DNA from 3 places in the Comamonas aquatilis genome. Region 2 is predicted to be linked to each of the others. Evidence: predicted binding sites of a transcription regulator. Region 2 holds the regulator's gene; each other region holds the start of a gene.
The links. The regulator sigma-54, encoded in region 2, starts transcription at its own class of promoters, with help from an activator protein. The targets are predictions, from matches to a motif close to TGGCANGNAANCTGCTTT.
Positions count from the first base shown of each region.

Region 1: the regulator sigma-54 is predicted to act here: its motif matches at 3,600-3,617, upstream of ACNAZA_RS20465 (circularly permuted type 2 ATP-grasp protein).
Region 3: the regulator sigma-54 is predicted to act here: its motif matches at 2,398-2,415, upstream of ACNAZA_RS05555 (isopenicillin N synthase family dioxygenase).

Region 1 covers NZ_CBCSIW010000026.1:47,183-52,794, reverse strand. Annotated here, with positions in the region: partial or broken gene ACNAZA_RS20480 (ATP-binding protein) at 1-1,022, shown strand, start outside; partial or broken gene ACNAZA_RS20475 (ComEC/Rec2 family competence protein) at 1,841-2,017, shown strand; gene ACNAZA_RS20470 (DNA internalization-related competence protein ComEC/Rec2) at 2,053-3,576, shown strand; gene ACNAZA_RS20465 (circularly permuted type 2 ATP-grasp protein) at 3,763-5,247, shown strand; gene ACNAZA_RS20460 (alpha-E domain-containing protein) at 5,247-5,612, shown strand, end outside.
Region 2 covers NZ_CBCSIW010000021.1:52,692-58,303, reverse strand. Annotated here, with positions in the region: gene ACNAZA_RS18850 (SPOR domain-containing protein) at 1-437, shown strand, start outside; gene ACNAZA_RS18845 (thiol:disulfide interchange protein DsbA/DsbL) at 540-1,190, shown strand; gene lptA (lipopolysaccharide transport periplasmic protein LptA) at 1,347-2,018, shown strand; gene lptB (LPS export ABC transporter ATP-binding protein) at 2,015-2,791, shown strand; gene ACNAZA_RS18830 (RNA polymerase factor sigma-54) at 2,889-4,490, shown strand; gene ACNAZA_RS18825 (aspartyl/asparaginyl beta-hydroxylase domain-containing protein) at 4,573-5,496, opposite strand.
Region 3 covers NZ_CBCSIW010000003.1:108,940-114,551, forward strand. Annotated here, with positions in the region: gene ACNAZA_RS05545 (porin) at 1-591, shown strand, start outside; gene ACNAZA_RS05550 (acyl-CoA-binding protein) at 819-1,073, shown strand; gene ACNAZA_RS05555 (isopenicillin N synthase family dioxygenase) at 1,225-2,229, opposite strand; gene ACNAZA_RS05560 (hypothetical protein) at 2,460-2,741, opposite strand; gene ACNAZA_RS05565 (ABC transporter substrate-binding protein) at 2,727-3,743, shown strand; gene ACNAZA_RS05570 (nucleoside deaminase) at 3,756-4,280, shown strand; gene ACNAZA_RS05575 (ABC transporter substrate-binding protein) at 4,321-5,349, shown strand; gene ACNAZA_RS05580 (ABC transporter ATP-binding protein) at 5,423-5,612, shown strand, end outside.

The sequences.
Region 1 (5,612 bases), on a different contig from region 2:
TTCAAGACTTTGACTATGCAGGAAATGAGAGGCAGTGCAAAGACTTGGAGGCGACCGCAGCAATCGACAAGAAGGCGATTGATGAGATTGCTCTAGATGTGGCGAAGCTTGAGGCTCTTCTTTCCAATGAAACTGTCGGAGCTAAGGAGTTTAACGATACCCTCCATCGCTTCATTGGTCGCTCGGAACTCTGCTTGAGCTTCAACCAAGCCAAGAAGGGTTATGAGATTATTAGAAATGGAGTCGGGGAGCATGATGGAAATCTTAGTGAAGGAGAGAAGACGGCTATTGCCTTTGTCTACTTCATCACGAAGCTCAAAGAGCATGGAAACAACATCCAAGATTCGATTGTTGTCGTCGATGATCCTGTTTCAAGCTTTGACTCTAACCATCTATTTCATGCTTACTCCTTCCTCAAGACTCAATGCATAAATGCCAAACAGCTGTTTGTCCTCACCCATAACTTTACCTATTTCAAACTCGTGAGAGACTGGTTTACGACAACGAACAAGAATAGAGCAAGGAAGAGTCCTCCCAAAGCACCGGTGGCTTTTTTTTATAAGCTAGATGCCACGCCAGGATCCCCCCGTCATTCCCAGCTCGTGGATGCAGACGACTCTCTTAAAAATTATGGCTCTGAGTATCACTACATTTTCAATAAACTCTATGCATACAGAGCGAAGACGACTCTTGACCGCGACGAAGCATTCATGACCGCCAATCTCGCGAGAAAACTGCTGGAGTCATTCTTCACCTTCAAGTTTCCTCGTGGACGAAATGATGTGAGTCAGTTGATGGATGCAGGACTGGAAGGTTGCACTATAACCACAGCTGAGTTGAAGGAAAAGATATATAGATTCATTAATAAATACTCACACAGCGACGTTATTGAAATCACGGAAGAATCCACCGAAAACCTTGCGGGTGAGAGTCATAGCGTTCTAAATAACATCTTTCAATGGATTGAAGAGGCGGACAAGAAACACTTTGACGAGATGGTAGAAGTCGCCCAAGGAGCTTGATTAAATCAACGCCTAAAAAGCACGCCGCAATAAGCAAAGCCATCCTAGCGGTGGCTTTGCTTATATGAATATTGAGTTCCTATTCCATCAGCTTATTGGATTGAAGTGCTTGGTGATCACCATGATCTACGCCCATGTGATCATGATGAATGGAGTGTGCAGCCATTCGATTCACTGCTAGGTGCTGAGGTGCTGCAAAGCGACCATCGGTGAACTTCAACGCACTGGCTGAAGCCGACACTGGCATCGGCCAACTGGAACTCCGCTTCTGGCCGAACCTAGTCGGTCACAAGTCGCAGAATTGTCGGTGATCGCTTACTCTGGTGGTCATTTCAGCTGGAATACGCACAAGATGCAGGAACTCTATGGACGAACAGGCTTGCTTGTCACTTAAATGAAAGCGCTCTCGGCTCATCGCTGTTTTTAAGCTTTCAAAAAACCCCGACCGATCTTCAGCCTCACCATCCGTTAGTTGCTGGCCAGGAAGGGAAAGGTGCGGGTAGGGAAAGCCTTTGCACTGCTCTGCCTTCGACTTGAGGTCCGCAGTGTGAACGCCGCCAATCGATAGAACAAGGCAATCCAGCGCATGTTTCTTTTGTCAGTTGTGAATTCCAGCGCAGATTTATTTGTTTGAAACAGCCAGGATGCCATGAAAGTAGGTGTCTCGGTCGTTGTTTGCACCAAACTTGGGCAGGTAGGCATTGGATGTAGTCGCTTGGAAGCAATCTCACAAGGTGGCTTTTTCAGAGTGAGCGCAGATTTCTTTTGTCAGTCCGTTGTACCGGAAAAGGTTCTTCAGCGCAGGTCTATTTGTCTTAATGCTTCAGCGCAGGTTTATTTGTCTCGGCGCAGGTTTCTTTTGTCTTTCACCAGAGCGCAGCGACTGGGCGCTGTTTCGCCAGACCGGTGTAGCGCATCTGATGAGCATCTCCGGCCTTCACATCACCATGTTTTCCTGGATTGCCGCCTTGCTGGTGGGCGGCTTTGGCGGCTCAGTGCCCGCGCCTGCCGGTATTGGCCTGCGCCGCGCGTGGCTTTGCTCGCTGGCGTGCTGCTGGCCTTGGCCTATGCGCTGTTCAGCGGCTGGGGCGTGCCGGCGCAGCGCACGGTGTGCATGCTGGCCGTGGTGGCGCTGCTGCAATGGCTGGGTCTGCGCTGGCCCTGGCCGCTGGTGTGGCTGCTTGCGCTGGCCGCCGTGCTGGTGGCGGATCCGTGGGCGCTGTGGCAGGCTGGTTTCTGGCTCAGTTTTGTGGCTGTGGGTGTTTTGCTGGCAGGCAGCCGGGCGCAGCAGGAGGGCGAGGCGGAAAGCGCGCAGCAGCCAACGCGCGGCCAGCGCTTGCTGCGCCAGAGTGTCGGACTGTGGCGTGAGCAATGGCTGATTTCTCTGGTGCTGGCACCCTTGAGCCTGCTGCTGTTCGGCCAGGTTTCGGTAGTGGGCTTGTTTGCCAATCTGATTGCCATTCCCTGGGTCACCTTGCTGGTGACGCCGCTGGCCTTGCTTAGTGCCTTGATTCCGCAGGCCGCCGCCCTTGCCGCCTGGCTGATGCTGCCTTTGCTGCAGTTTTTGCAATGGCTGGCAGCGACCAGTTGGGCGGTGTGGAGCTTGCCTCAGCCCGCATGGTGGGCCAGTGTGGCGGCTGTGGGTGCCGGTTTGCTGCTGGTGGCGCCGCTGCCAGTGAGCTTGCGCTGGGTGCTGGCTTTTTGCTGCGTACCTGCCCTGTGGTGGCCGCAAGCCAGAGTCGGCTTTGGCGAATTTGAACTCCTGGCCGCAGATGTAGGCCAGGGCAATGCGGTGCTGGTAAGCACCCAGACCCATCGCCTGCTGTATGACGCCGGGCCCCGGTACAGCCAGAACAGCGATGCGGGCGAGCGCGTGCTTTTGCCGCTGTTCTCCGCTTTGGGCGTGCGTCTTGACCGGCTGATGCTCAGCCACAGAGATGCCGACCACACGGGCGGCGCCCTGGCCGTCAAGTCTGCCCAGCCTCAGCTTCAGGTCTGGGGTTCGGAATCTGTCATTGATGAACCCCTGCTGGCCGCACTGGCTCCGGTGCAGCGCTGCACCGCGGGCCAGCGCTGGCGCTGGGACGGGGTGGAGTTTGAAGTCTTGCATCCGGCAGCAGATTTCTGGGCCAAACCACGCAAGCCCTTACCGAACGCCGGCAGCTGCGTGTTACGCATACGTTCTGCTTCCGGGCGCGTGGCGCTGCTGACCGGCGATATCGAAGCCGCGCAGGAACTGCAGTTGCTGGCTGGCGGCCTGGCCGGGCCTGTGGACTGGCTGCTGGTGCCGCATCACGGCAGCAAAACCTCATCAAGCACCAATTGGGTGCAAGCCCTCAGGCCGCGCTGGGCCATGGTCCAGGCGGGCTATCTCAACCGTTTTGGCCACCCTGCAGCAGCCGTGGTGCAGCGCTACGAGCAGGCGGGCAGTCAACTGGTTTTGCAAGACCGCTGCGGTGCCGCGCTGTGGAGCTCGGGTTCGGCGCAGAGTCTGCAATGCGAGCGCCGGTTTCGGGCGCATTATTGGGACGTTCATCTGGAGGCTGAGCCCTGATTTTTGCCGCTTCACGGGAAAGCTGGCATGTGGTTTGCATGATGAAATTGCCAGGAGTGAAGTCGTCGTTGGCATGCGCAAACATGGGGCTGAACCGGGGTTGGCCATGGCTGGCGTTCGCTTGCGGCATGGCTACACTGGCTCGAGCGCAGGCCGGATGCATGCGTTGTACTTAGAGAGGACAGAATGCGCACATTTGATGAGATGTATCTCAATTCACCCGCCGATCAGGGCGCGCTGAGGGACCATTACAAGGACTATGCGCAGTGGCTGGGCGGTCAATCGCAAGACTATTTGCGTGCCCGCAGTGCCGAAGCCGAGATCGTCTTTCGCCGCGTGGGCATCACGTTTGCCGTCTATGGCGACAAGGACGAGAGCGGTGCCGGCACGGAGCGGCTGATCCCCTTCGATCTGATTCCGCGCATCATTCCCGCCCATGAATGGACGCGCATGCAGGCCGGCCTGGTGCAGCGGGTCAAGGCCTTGAATCGCTTCATTCACGATGCCTATCATCAGCAGGACATCGTGCGCGCAGGCATCGTGCCTGACGCGCTGGTGCGCGGCAACAGCCAGTACCGGCCTCAGATGGAAGGCATCAAGGTGCCCAACGATGTCTATGCCAACATCGCCGGCATAGACATTGTTCGCGCCCCCGATGCCGCGGGCAACGGCGTCTACTACGTGCTGGAGGACAATCTGCGCGTGCCCTCGGGCGTGTCCTATATGTTGGAAAACCGCCGCATGATGATGCGGCTGTTTCCCGATCTGTTCGGCAAGCACGGCGTGGCGCCGGTGGCTCATTACCCCGACATGCTGCAGGACACTTTGCGCGCCAGTGCACCCTCGGGCGTGGTCGAGCCCACCGTGGTGGTGCTGACCCCCGGCATGCACAACAGTGCTTACTTCGAGCATGCTTTTCTGGCCCAGCAAATGGGGGTGGAACTGGTGGAAGGGCAGGATCTGGTGGTGGAAAAAGACGTGGTCTATATGCGCACCACTCAGGGCTTGCAGCGCGTGGATGTGATCTATCGCCGTGTGGACGACGATTTTCTCGATCCCGAGGTGTTCCGCTCCACTTCCACACTGGGTTGCAAGGGCTTGATGCGCGCTTACCGCGCCGGCAATGTCAACATCTGCAATGCCGTGGGTACGGGCCTGGCCGACGACAAATCGGTCTACCCCTATGTGCCGGAGATGATCCGCTTCTATCTGGGCGAAGAGCCGATTTTGCAGAACGTGCCCACCTGGCTGTGCCGCAAGCCAGATGACTTCAAGTACGTGCTCGATCACCTGCACGAACTGGTCGTCAAGGAAGTGCATGGCGCTGGCGGCTACGGCATGCTGATTGGCCCGGCGGCCAGCAAGGCCGAGATTGAAGATTTTCGTCGCGTGCTGCTGGCCAACCCCAGCGGTTACATCGCTCAGCCCACTTTGAGCCTGTCCACCTGTCCCACCATGGTGGAAAGTGGCATAGCACCCAGGCATATCGATTTACGGCCTTTTGTACTGAGCGGCACGCAGGTGCAGATGGTGGCGGGCGGCCTGACGCGCGTAGCTTTGAAGGACGGCTCGCTGGTCGTGAACTCCTCGCAAGGCGGAGGCACCAAGGACACCTGGGTGCTGGAAGATGAAAACGCCGATACAGAAGGAAATACAGGGGGAGATCGCTGATGCTGTCACGTACCGCAGACCACTTGTACTGGATGTCCCGCTATACCGAGCGGGCGGAGAACACGGCTCGCATGCTCAGTGTCTCGTACGACACGGCGATGCTGCCTCACGCCATCAGCAATTCAAAGCGTGGCTGGCACAGCGTGCTTTCCATCAGCGAATTGATCCCAGCCTTTCATGAGAAATACGGCACGGTGGATCGTGAGTCGGTGATGAAATTCATGGTGGCCGACGAGTTCAATCCGTCGTCCATTTACTCCTGCCTCAAGGCTGCACGCGAGAACGCGCGCGCAGTGCGCGGGGCGTTGACCACGGAATCCTGGGAGACGCAAAACCAGACCTGGCTGGCCATGCAGCGCCAGTTT
Region 2 (5,612 bases):
CTGCTGCGCTGGACCCCGTGACCGGCAAGCCGGTCACGCCTGCCCAGCCCCACGTCGATCCTGCCAAGCCGGTCAAACCGGCCACGGGTGATCCGCTGGGCGATCTGGTCAAGGAGCGCTCCGCTGCCGCCGAGAAGGCCGAAAAAGCCCGTGCCGACAAGGAAAAAGCAGCTGCCGTGGCGGCTACCGGCGGCGAGCCCGGCTTCAACTACTTTGTGCAGGCCGGTGCTTTCCGTGGCGAGAAGGAAGCCCAGGCGCAGCGCGCCAAGCTGGCCATGCTGGGCTGGGAAGCTCGGGTCAGCGAGCGTGAGCAAAACGGCATCACCGTGTTCCGTGTGCGCGTGGGTCCGTTCAACAAGCGCGATGAGGCCGAGCAGCTCAAGGGCAAGCTCGACGGCGCCGGTGTGGATTCCACCCTGGTTCGTGCCGCAAGGTAAAACATCTCTGAGGCCCGGTCTGTGCCGGGTTGCCGAGCTGGGTTGAACTTTTTATGGCTGATGGCCTCTGACACTGCAGACCTGATTTAGGAGTTGGTTTTGATGAAACGCCGCGAATTTTCTCTGGTTGCATCTGCTGCAGCCACTGGTGCTTTGACACTGGGTTCCTCCGCCACCTGGGCTCAGGCTGCAGGCTTCAAGGAAGGCAAGGACTACCTCAAGCTGAGCAAGCCAGCCCCTGTCAGCGCACCCGCCGGCAAGGTCGAGGTGATCGAGTTCTTCTGGTATAGCTGCCCGCACTGCAATGTTTTCGAGCCCACGTTTGCGGCCTGGAAGAACGCAGCGCCTGCCGATGTGGTGGTCAACCGCGTGCCCGTGGCCTTCAATGCCTCGTTTGTGCCTCAGCAAAAGCTGTACTACACCCTGGAAGGCATGAATCTGCTGGGTACGCTGCACGCCAAGGCATTCCATGCCATTCACGTAGAACGCAACCGTCTGGCTACCGATGACGCCATCTTCGAATGGGCCGGCAAGCAGGGCGTGGATGTGGCCAAGTTCAAGGAGATGTACAACTCCTTTACCGTCTCCAACCAGGTGCGCAAGGCAACCCAGCTGCAGCAGGCCTATGACGTGGAAGGCGTGCCAGCCATGGGCGTGGCCGGCAAGTACTACACGGACGGCACCAAGGCCGGCAACATGGAAAATGTGTTGCGCGTGGTCAATGCCCTGATCGTTTCCAGCCGCAAAGGCTGATACGGCGAGCGCAGCTTGTACATCCCAAAAGCCCGCCAGGTCTGCCTGAGCGGGCTTTTTCATACCCGTAGGGCGAGGTTTTGATCCGGGCCGGTGTATGTTTGCGGCGGCGCCAAAAAGGGAATGACTACAATGTATGCAAGAAACGTGCCCTCCATGACCAAACGACTTCTCTCTTTCGTGCTGGCCTCGGCTTTTGCCGTATTGGCCGGCACGGCGCATGCCGAAAAGGCCGATAGCGCCAAGCCCATGAACATCGAGGCCGATGCACTGCGCCACGACGAGCTTCAGCAGACCAGCGTTTTCACCGGCAATGTGGTGATGACCAAGGGCACCATCGTGTTGCGCGGTACGCAGCTGGATGTGCGCCAGGATGCCGAAGGCTTTCAGTACGGCGTGGTCAAGGCCGAGCCGGGCAAGCGTGCCTTCTTCCGCCAAAAACGCGACACCGAGCCCGGTCAGTCCGATGAGTTCATCGAAGGCGAGGGTGAGGTCATCGAGTACGACGGCAAGGCCGATATCGTCAAATTCATTCGCCGTGGCGAGATGCGCCGCTACCGTGGCGGTCAGCTCAGCGACCAGGTCACGGGCTCGGTCATCGTCTACAACAACATCACCGACGTCTATACCGTCGATGGTCAAAAGACCAGCGGCGGCCTGCCCAGCTCCTCCGTGGGCCAGGGCGGTCGGGTGCGCGCCATCATGGCGCCCAAGGACGGCACGCCCGGTGCCCAGCCCAAGCCGGCCCAGCCCAAGGCCGAGCCCTTGCGCCAGAGCATGACGCTGGGCGGTGAGAAAGCCAGCGACAAGGCAGGTGACAAGAAATGAGTCGTGACAGCACCCTGCGCAGCGGCGAAGCGGACAGCCGCCTGGAGGCCAGGCATCTGGCCAAGTCCTATGGCAGCCGCAAGGTGGTCAAGGACGTGTCTCTGTCCGTGCAAAAAGGCGAAGTCGTCGGCCTGTTGGGCCCCAACGGCGCGGGCAAGACCACCTCGTTTTACATGATCGTGGGTCTGGTGCGCAGTGATGGCGGCGAGATCTTCATCGACGGTCATTCCGTGGGCAATATGCCGATTCACCAGCGCTCGCGCCTGGGACTGTCCTATCTGCCGCAGGAAGCCTCGATTTTCCGCAAGCTCAGCGTGGAAGAAAACGTCCGCGCCGTGCTGGAGCTGCAAAAGGACGAGCAAGGCAAGCTGCTCTCCAAGGAAGAGATAGACAAGCGGCTGAACAATCTGCTCAAGGAATTGCGCGTGGAGCATCTGCGCCAGTCTCCTGCGCTGGCCCTGTCCGGGGGCGAACGCCGCCGGGTGGAAATCGCCCGCGCCCTGGCCACGCAGCCGCGCTTCATTTTGCTCGATGAGCCGTTTGCCGGTATCGACCCCATCGCGGTGATCGAAATCCAGCGCATCATCGGTTTCTTGAAAGAGCGCGGCATTGGCGTGCTGATTACCGACCACAACGTGCGCGAAACCCTGGGTATCTGTGACCACGCCTTCATCATCAGCGACGGCCATGTGCTGGCCGAAGGTACGCCAGAGCAGATTGTGGACAACGCCGATGTGCGCCGCGTCTACCTGGGCGAACACTTCCGCATGTGATGCGTGAGTTGACCTCCGCGCTCCCCCGTTTTCTGTGGCTGCTGTCCCTGCATCGGGGACATGCCGGGGGCGCTTGCACATCAAGGATGTTCAGTTGATGAAGCCGGGCCTGTCCTTACGCGTATCCCAGCATCTCTCGCTCACGCCGCAGCTGCAGCAGTCGATTCAGCTGCTGCAACTGTCCACGTTGGAGCTGGCGCAGGAAGTTGAACAGATGCTGGTGGACAACCCGTTTCTGGAGCGCGATGGCGACGACGCCGCCGATGTGCCGATGGATGCTCCTGCTATGGAAGCGGCTACCGCTGAATCCATGGGCACTTCAGATAACTACTCATCTGAATCTGAATATTCATCAGCGCAAACAGCTTCGGAAACCATAGCTGAGGCGCCGACCGCTGAAACTCCCGAGACGCTGGACTGGAGCGGCGACGGCGCCGACGGACAAGACGGGGAGTGGGGTGGCGAATCCAGCAGCGAATGGGATGGCCCCTCCTCGTCCGGCAGCCGCAAAAGCGATGGCGACGAGGAAACCGACGCCATCGACCTAGCACGCGAGCATGAGAGTCTGAGCGATTTTCTGCACCGCCAGGCGCTCAGCTTGCGTCTGAGTGCCGAAGACTGCGCAGCGCTGCGCTTTCTGATCGAATCGCTGAACGACGACGGTTATCTGGAAGAGCCGCTGGCAGATCTGGCCTATAGCCTGGCCTGTGACGACCTAGAAGAGCGCGAAGAGCTGGAGCAGCGCTTTGCCATGGCGCTCAAGCTGCTGCAAAGCCTGGAGCCCGTGGGCGTGGGCGCACGCGATCTGGCCGAATGCCTGCAGCTGCAGCTGCGCGATCTGATTCGTCTGGCCGAAGATGAGGGCACGACAGCAAAGCACTGGGATGTGCTGCAGCTGGCCCTGTCCATGTGCTGCCAGCCCATGGACTTGCTGGCACGACGCGATATGCGCAAGCTCTCCAGCCTATGCGGCGCGCGCGAGGAGGCTCTGCGCGAGGCCCTGGCCCTGATTGCGCGGCTGGAGCCGCGACCCGGCCGCCGCTTCGTGGATGTGGAACGCCATATCGTGGTGCCCGATGTGATCGTGCGCCCGGTGCGTGTCGGCTCGGGCCGGATGGAGTTTTCCGTTCGCCTCAACACCGAAGTCATGCCGCGGCTCAAGGTGCATGACATCTATGCCGGCGTGCTGCGCCGCCACAAGAACAGCGAAGGCCATGCGGCACTGCAGCAGCGGCTGCAGGAAGCGCGCTGGTTCATCAAGAACATCCAGCAGCGCTTTGACACCATCTTGCGGGTGTCGGAAGCGATTGTGGAGCGGCAGAAAAACTTCTTTGTGCATGGCGAGCTGGCCATGCGTCCGCTGGTGCTGCGCGATATTGCCGATGCCCTGGGCCTGCACGAATCCACCATCAGCCGCGTGACCACGGCCAAGTACATGGCCACACCCCAGGGCACGTTCGAGCTCAAGTACTTCTTCGGCTCGGGCCTGGGCACCGAGACCGGCGGCAGCGCCTCCAGCACCGCCGTGCGGGCGTTGATCAAGCAGTTTGTGGACGCGGAAGACACGAAAAAACCGCTGTCGGACGCCAAGCTGGCCGATATGCTCAAGGAGCAAGGCATTGAATGCGCCCGCCGCACCGTGGCCAAGTACCGCGAGCAGCTGAAGATCCCGACCACCACGCTGCGCAAGGCGCTGTAAGCCACGCCCAACAAAAAAAGCCGCTGATGCCATGCTCAGCGGCTTTTTAATTTGGTGCGCAAAGCGCCTCAGGGGGTATCAATCAATTCGGTATCAACCACCAGATGAACAAAGCCAGCACGCCAATCATCAGCCCGAATTTGAGCACTTTGTAGAACGTGGGGTTCCAGCTGCGGAAGGCGCGGCGGTACTTGCCGGCGTAGAAGGAAATCTTGAACAGCTTGCTGATCATGCCGCGGGGATCGCCCTCGTTGTTGGGCGAGCTGGCGGCGGCCACCACGTTCTTACCCAGCCAGTGATTGAGCCACTGGGCAAAGCCGTTGGTCATGGGGCGCTCCACATCGCAAAACAACACGATGCGATTGCCTTCCGAGCGGTTCTCTGCCCAGTGCATATAGGTCTCGTCGAAGATCACGCCTTCGCCCTCGCGCCAGCTGTAGGGTGTGCCGTCCACTTCGATCATGCAGCGGTCGTCATTGGGTGCCAGCACGGCCAAGTGGTAGCGCAGCGAACCCGCATAGGGGTCGCGGTGCAGATTGAGCTTGGCGCCGGGCGGCAGCTCGGCAAACATGGCGGCCTTCACGCTGGGAATGGATTTGACCAGCGCCGTGGTCTTGGGGCACAGCTCCATGGCCGAGGGGTGGGCATCGCCATACCACTTCAGATAAAAGCGCTTCCAGCCGGTCTTGAAGAAGGAGTTGAAGCCTGCATCGTCATTGTTGGCGGCGGCCTTGATCTGCATGTTTTTTTGCAGATTGACAGCTTCTTCGCGGATTTCGCGCCAATTGGCTTGCAGCGGCGCCAGCTCGGGGAAGGTGCTGGTGGGTAGATAGGGTGTGCGCGGCACCTTGCTGAACATCAGCATGAAGACGTTGAAGGGCGCGGTGAAGGTGGAATGATCAAACAATTGCTTCACCACCTTGTGACGCACCTTGCCGCGCAGGTGCATGTACAGCCCGCAACCGAAAAACAGCACTACCAATGCCAGGACGATGATTTTTGCCATGGCGGCAATTTTACCGGGGTGCTCCAGCCGAGGCCATGGCACAGGTCAAACAGCGTTTTTCTTGAGGGCTCTCAAAGTTGATAGCTGCAGGCGCCTACTCTTCAATGGCTTGAGTC
Region 3 (5,612 bases), on a different contig from region 2:
CTGATGTATGCCTTTCCAGAAAACACTTCCAAGCGCGGCCGCTATGCGGGCGGGCGCATTGGCTGGGCCCAAGGTCCTACCGATGTGGCACTGGGCTATGGCGAGAGCATGCTGGGCACTTTCAACGGCCGCAAGGAAACCATCAAATCGCTGAACCTGGGTGCTTCGTACAACTTTGGCTCGGTCAAGGTGTTGGGTGAATGGTCTCAAGTGCGCAATGCCCGCAGCGATGTGGCAGCCACCGATCGCTATGACGGACTGATGGCCGGTGTGCAGCTTCCTGTGGGCAACCATCAGCTGCGGGCCTCTGTGGCCCGTGTGCAGTTCAAAAACGGGCAAGGCACGGGCGATGCGTCGGTCAACAAGCTGGCGCTGGGCTATGTGCACAACCTGTCCAAGCGCACGGCGCTTTACACCTCTGTTTCCCGCATCAGCGTGAGCAATGGAAGCAACAATCCCGGCATCATCGGCGTGACTCCGCTGGCGGTCAGCAGCGCGCTGATCATGCCGCAACCGAGCTACAGCACCAGCCCCGGCATGCAGCCGCGCAGCGCACTGGGCGTTGACTTCGGCCTGCGCATGATTTTTTGAGCGTTCTTATCTGCAATGCTCCGCAGACTGCCGCCCAGTGGAATAGGGCTCTCATACCCTACGGGGTGGTCTGCTGAAAATGGTGATTCAAGGTGGGTTGGGCTGGCTGGCGAGGGCCAGCCCTTTTTTTCTTTTGATATGGTTTGTAAATAAAAAAGAACGGTCGTTCTAATTCAAAGAGTTTTTCGCTACACTGGTCCGGATTCTTAAAGCCCAGGAGACTCTAAATGTCCGATCTCAACACCGCTTTCGAGGCTGCAGTCAAAAACTCCACCTCGATCAGCGAGCGCCCAGACAACGCCACGCTGCTCAAGATCTATGCGCTGTACAAGCAGGCCACCGAAGGCGACAACGAGGCCAAGAAACCCAGCTTTACCGACATGGTGGGACGTGCCAAGTGGGATGCCTGGGAAAAGCTCAAGGACACGACTGCTGACGAAGCCAAGCAGCTCTACATCGATCTGATCGAGTCGCTGCGCTGATTCGCTCCAGCCGCAATCGCAAGCAAGACCCCGGATTCCGGGGTCTTGTTGTTTCAACGCCCGTATAGGTCCAAGACCGGAGCGCTGAAACGGGCATACCTAAGCGGGGTGTCGTTTCCCTGATGTGAAGCGACGTTGCGACTTAAGGGGATCAATACTTGTTCGAGAAATTGGCGCTGATGCGCTGACGCAGATACTCCGCCCCCGTAATGGGCGGATATTTTTTGTCCGGACCTTCGATGAGCGCGTCCTCGTTGGCCTGGCAGAAGAATGCCAGGCTGTAGCGTGCGCCCTGGTACTCATGGGGCAGAGGGTTGCGCACGCGATGGAAGTTGCTGGGCAGCTGGTCGTCGCTCCAGCGGGTCAGCATATCGCCGATATTGCAGGTGATCACGCCTTCCACCGGGTCTACCGGCGTCCATTGCTCGGATGCGGCATCCTTGCCGGGCAGCACCTGCAGTCCACCCTGACCTGCGCGCTGAAACAGCAGGGTGAGGCAATCAAAGTCGGTATGCGCCCCGGCGCGCCACAGGCCTACTTCGTGCTTGAGCGCGGGGTCTGTCGCAAAGTAATGCAGCATGCGCAGCGTGCTCTGGTAGCCGGGCAGGTCCGGGTTGTGTGCGCGGGTGAAAAATTCGGCATCAAAACCCAGCTTGTAGGCAAAGCAGGACAGCAGCTTCATGCCCACCTGCCAGCACTGACGCTCAAAGTTCAAGGTGGCTTGTTTGAAGCCCGGCAGTTCCTCCTCGCCAGGCCACAGGCCTTCCATGCGCGGGCGGGTGACCTGGTAGGACTCCTTCTGGTCTGGCGTGCGGGTGGAAGGGCGAATCTGGGCCTTGTGCTCCCAGCCCGAGTTGCGTGCCAGCGGCCACCGGGCCTTGGTCTCACGCGGCAGATCAAAGAACTGCTCGGCTCTGTGGAAGGCTGCGCTGATATCGTCCGGCGCAATGCCGTGGCCGGAGACCTGAAAGAAGCCAATCTCTACCGATGCAGCCCAGAGCGCTTCGGCAATCTCGGCCTTGCGATGTTCGAAATCAGAGATGTCGATCACGCGCACTTCGCGTGCGCGAGTCTCCATGCCTTGGCCGCCCATGCGGGACTCCTTGTCCAGTTCGCCAAGGCTGTAGGGGGTGTGGTGAAGGGTGTGGCTTGTCATGAGTCGTTCACTTGTAATGGCTTCAGAAACCCGCCAGTGCAGCGTCGTGGTTCCTGAAGTGATGGATAAGGCTACGCTGCGCCCAGGGCGCCGGTACCCACTTCAAGAGCAATGACCCGCGAAGCCGGTTGGGGCTTCGTGCTGAACGCTTCTACTCTCAATTTCAGTGCAGCAAACGCCGTGCCAGCATGGCTTGCGGGCAGGACATGCTTGATCCGAGGCGTCTTGCTTCAATCTGGTGCGAACGCCTGCATGAATGCATGCAGTCGCTGCGCGCACTGCACCGCCTTGAAGCATGTGTGCAGGGCTTGCCAGTGAAAAACTGCGGCAAACAAAAGCCGCCAAAAAGCAGGCACGCCAATTGCTTTGATGATGAACGAGTAGAAGCGTTCAGCCTGTGTCTTGCCGCAATGCACAGCGCCCGGAAATTGCTCATGTCCTGCCAGTCGCAGCTTCTTGCCTGGCTTTATCGCTGATAGAGACCTGAGAGTTCCACCATGCAACGTCGCCATTTCCTCGCCGCCTTACCTGTTTGTGTCGCTCCCTGGGTGCATGCCCAGGGCAGGTCGCTGACACCGCTCAAGTTCACGCTGGACTTTCGTGTCACAGGTCAGACCGCACCGTTTTTTCTGGCACAGCAAAAAGGTTATTACCGCGACGAAGGGCTGGATGTGAGCCTGGATGTGGGCTCGGGCTCGGTGGCTTCGATCACCCGGATTGCCAGTGGCGCTTACCAGCTGGGCCTGGGCGATATCAGCTCGCTGATCGAGTTCAATGCGCAGAACGCCGGCACGCCGCGCGTGCAAGCCGTCTACCAGTACTACAACCGTGCGCCCTTCGTCATCATCGGCCGCAAGGACAGAGGCGTGACCACGGATTTTCAAAGTCTCAAGGGCAAGAAGGTGGCCGCAGCGGCGGTGGAGTCCACGCGCCGTGCCTGGCCCATGGTGGCGCGCAACAAGCAGCTGCCGGTGGATCTGTTTTCCTGGTCCACCACCGAGTTTTCTGCGCGCGACAACGTCATGGTGCGCGGCGATGTGGATGCCGCCACGTATTTCCACGACTCGGCCCTGTCGCTGTTCGCCCGCATCAAGCCCGAAGAGCTTTCCATACTGCGCTACACCGATGCCGGCGTGCAGCTCTATGGCAATGCCATTCTGGCTTCCAGCGGGCTGATTGCCGAGAAGCCGGAAGTGGTGGCCGCCTTTTTGCGAGCCACTAACCGCGCGATTGTGGAGAGCTTTGCCAACCCGGCCGCAGCCATTGCCGCCACCCGCCAACGCGAGCCGATTCTGGACGAAAAGCTGGAGCTGGCACGCTGGGCGATTACCGCCCAGTACGTGGGTGCGGCGGATACCCAAAGCCATGGCTTGGGCGACTTCAGTAAGCGCCTGCTGGAGCAGCAGGTGGACAGCGTGGTGGAGACCTTTGCGCTCAAGTCCCAGCCCTCGGCCGATGCCTTGTTCAATCGCAGCATGCTGCCCGCCAAGGCGGCGCGCATGCTCAAGGCCTGAGTGGGGAGCGCCATGTCTGTGTCCGCCACTTTGCCTTCTCTGCTGCCTGCACCTCAGGCGCTCAACGCAACCGACGGCCGTTATCTGCGCCAGGCCATTGCCCTGGCCGACCGTGCTCGCGCGCGCGGCAACCGACCCTTTGGTGCGCTGATCGTGGATGCCCAAGGCGTGGTGCTGGCCGAGGCCAGCAATGCCAACGGCGAAAGCGGCGACTGCACGGCCCATGCCGAGCTGTCGGCCATACGCCTGGCCAGCCCGCAGCATTCCCGCCAGGCGCTGGCGTCAGCCACCTTGTATTCGTCGGCCGAGCCCTGCGTGATGTGCGCGGGGGCGATTTTCTGGTCGGCCATAGGGCGGGTGATTTACGGCATCGATGCCGAGCGCTTGCGCGTGTTTCGCGGCGAGCGGCTGGACCAGAAGGATGCCGAGCTGTCCTGTCGCGACGTGTTCGGCCGTTCCTCGCACGCCATCGAATGCATAGGCCCGGCCCTGATCGACGAGGCCCGCGCCTCGCATCAGGGCGCCTGGAAAGCCTGAGTACCGACAACCGATTGATCTACAGAGAGGAGAAGCCACCATGCCAAGCAAACGACTGTTTCTGCAAACCGCCCTGGCCCTGGGCGCCTATGCCAGCGCCACGGCCGCGTTTGCGGCCACGCCCATCAAGTTCCAGCTGGACTGGCGCTTTGAAGGCCCGTCCGCCCTGTTTCTCCAGCCTGCCGCCCAGGGCTATTTTCAGGCGGCCGGCCTGAATGTGACCATCGATGCGGGTAGCGGCTCGGGTGGCGCCATCCAGCGCGTGGCGTCCGGCTCCTATGACATGGGCTTTGCCGATCTGGCGGCGCTGATGGAGTTTCAGGCCAACAACCCGGACATGAAGGAGAAGCCCGTGGCCGTGATGATGGTCTACAACAACACGCCGGCCTCGGTGATGGCGCTCAGGAAAAGCGGTATCGCCAAGCCCGCCGACCTGAGCGGCAAGAAGCTGGGTGCGCCGGTGTTTGATGCGGGCCGTCGCGGCTTTCCCCTGTTTGCCAAGGCCAACCAGGTGGGCGAAGTGCAGTGGACCAGCATGGACCCGCCGCTGCGCGAGACCATGCTGGTACGCGGCGATATCGATGCCATCACGGGCTTTACCTTCACCTCGCTGCTGAACCTGGAGACGCGCGGCGTCAAGGCCTCCGACGTGGTGGTGCTGCCATTTGCCGACAACGGCGTCAAGCTCTACGGCAACGCCATCATCGCCAGCCCCAAGCTGGTCAAGGAGAACCCCGAGGCGATCAAGGCATTCCTGCAAGCCTTCACCAAGGGTGTCAAGGAAGTCATAGCCCATCCTGCCGCTTCGATCGCGCATGTGAAAGCGCGTGACGGCATCGTCAACAGCCAGCTGGAGGGTCGCCGGCTGCAGCTGGCCATAGACACCGTGATCAACACCGCCGATGCGCGCGCCGAAGGCTTTGGTCAGATCGCTCCCACACGCCTGGCGCTGATGGCCTCCCAGGTCTCGGATGTGTATGCAACCAAGACGCGTGTGAATCCGCAGACCGTGTGGAACGGCAGCTTTCTGCCCTCGGCTGCCGAGCTCAACGTGCTGCCAAAGAAGTGAGATCTGCGTTCCATTTGCACTTGATTTGATAGCTGATGGCGCTTGATTGATAGGCGCTACAGCCAGTTTTAGTATGACACCATCACTCTCGGATACCGACGCGCCCTTTGTGGAGTTCAAGGACGTCTGGCTGGCCTACAACGAGCAATTGCTGCAGGCCAATCACTTTGCGGTGGAGGCCATCGATCTGCAGGTCCAGCGTGGCGAGTTCATTGCCATCGTCGGCCCCTCGGGTTGCGGCAAGTCCACCTTCATGAAACTCA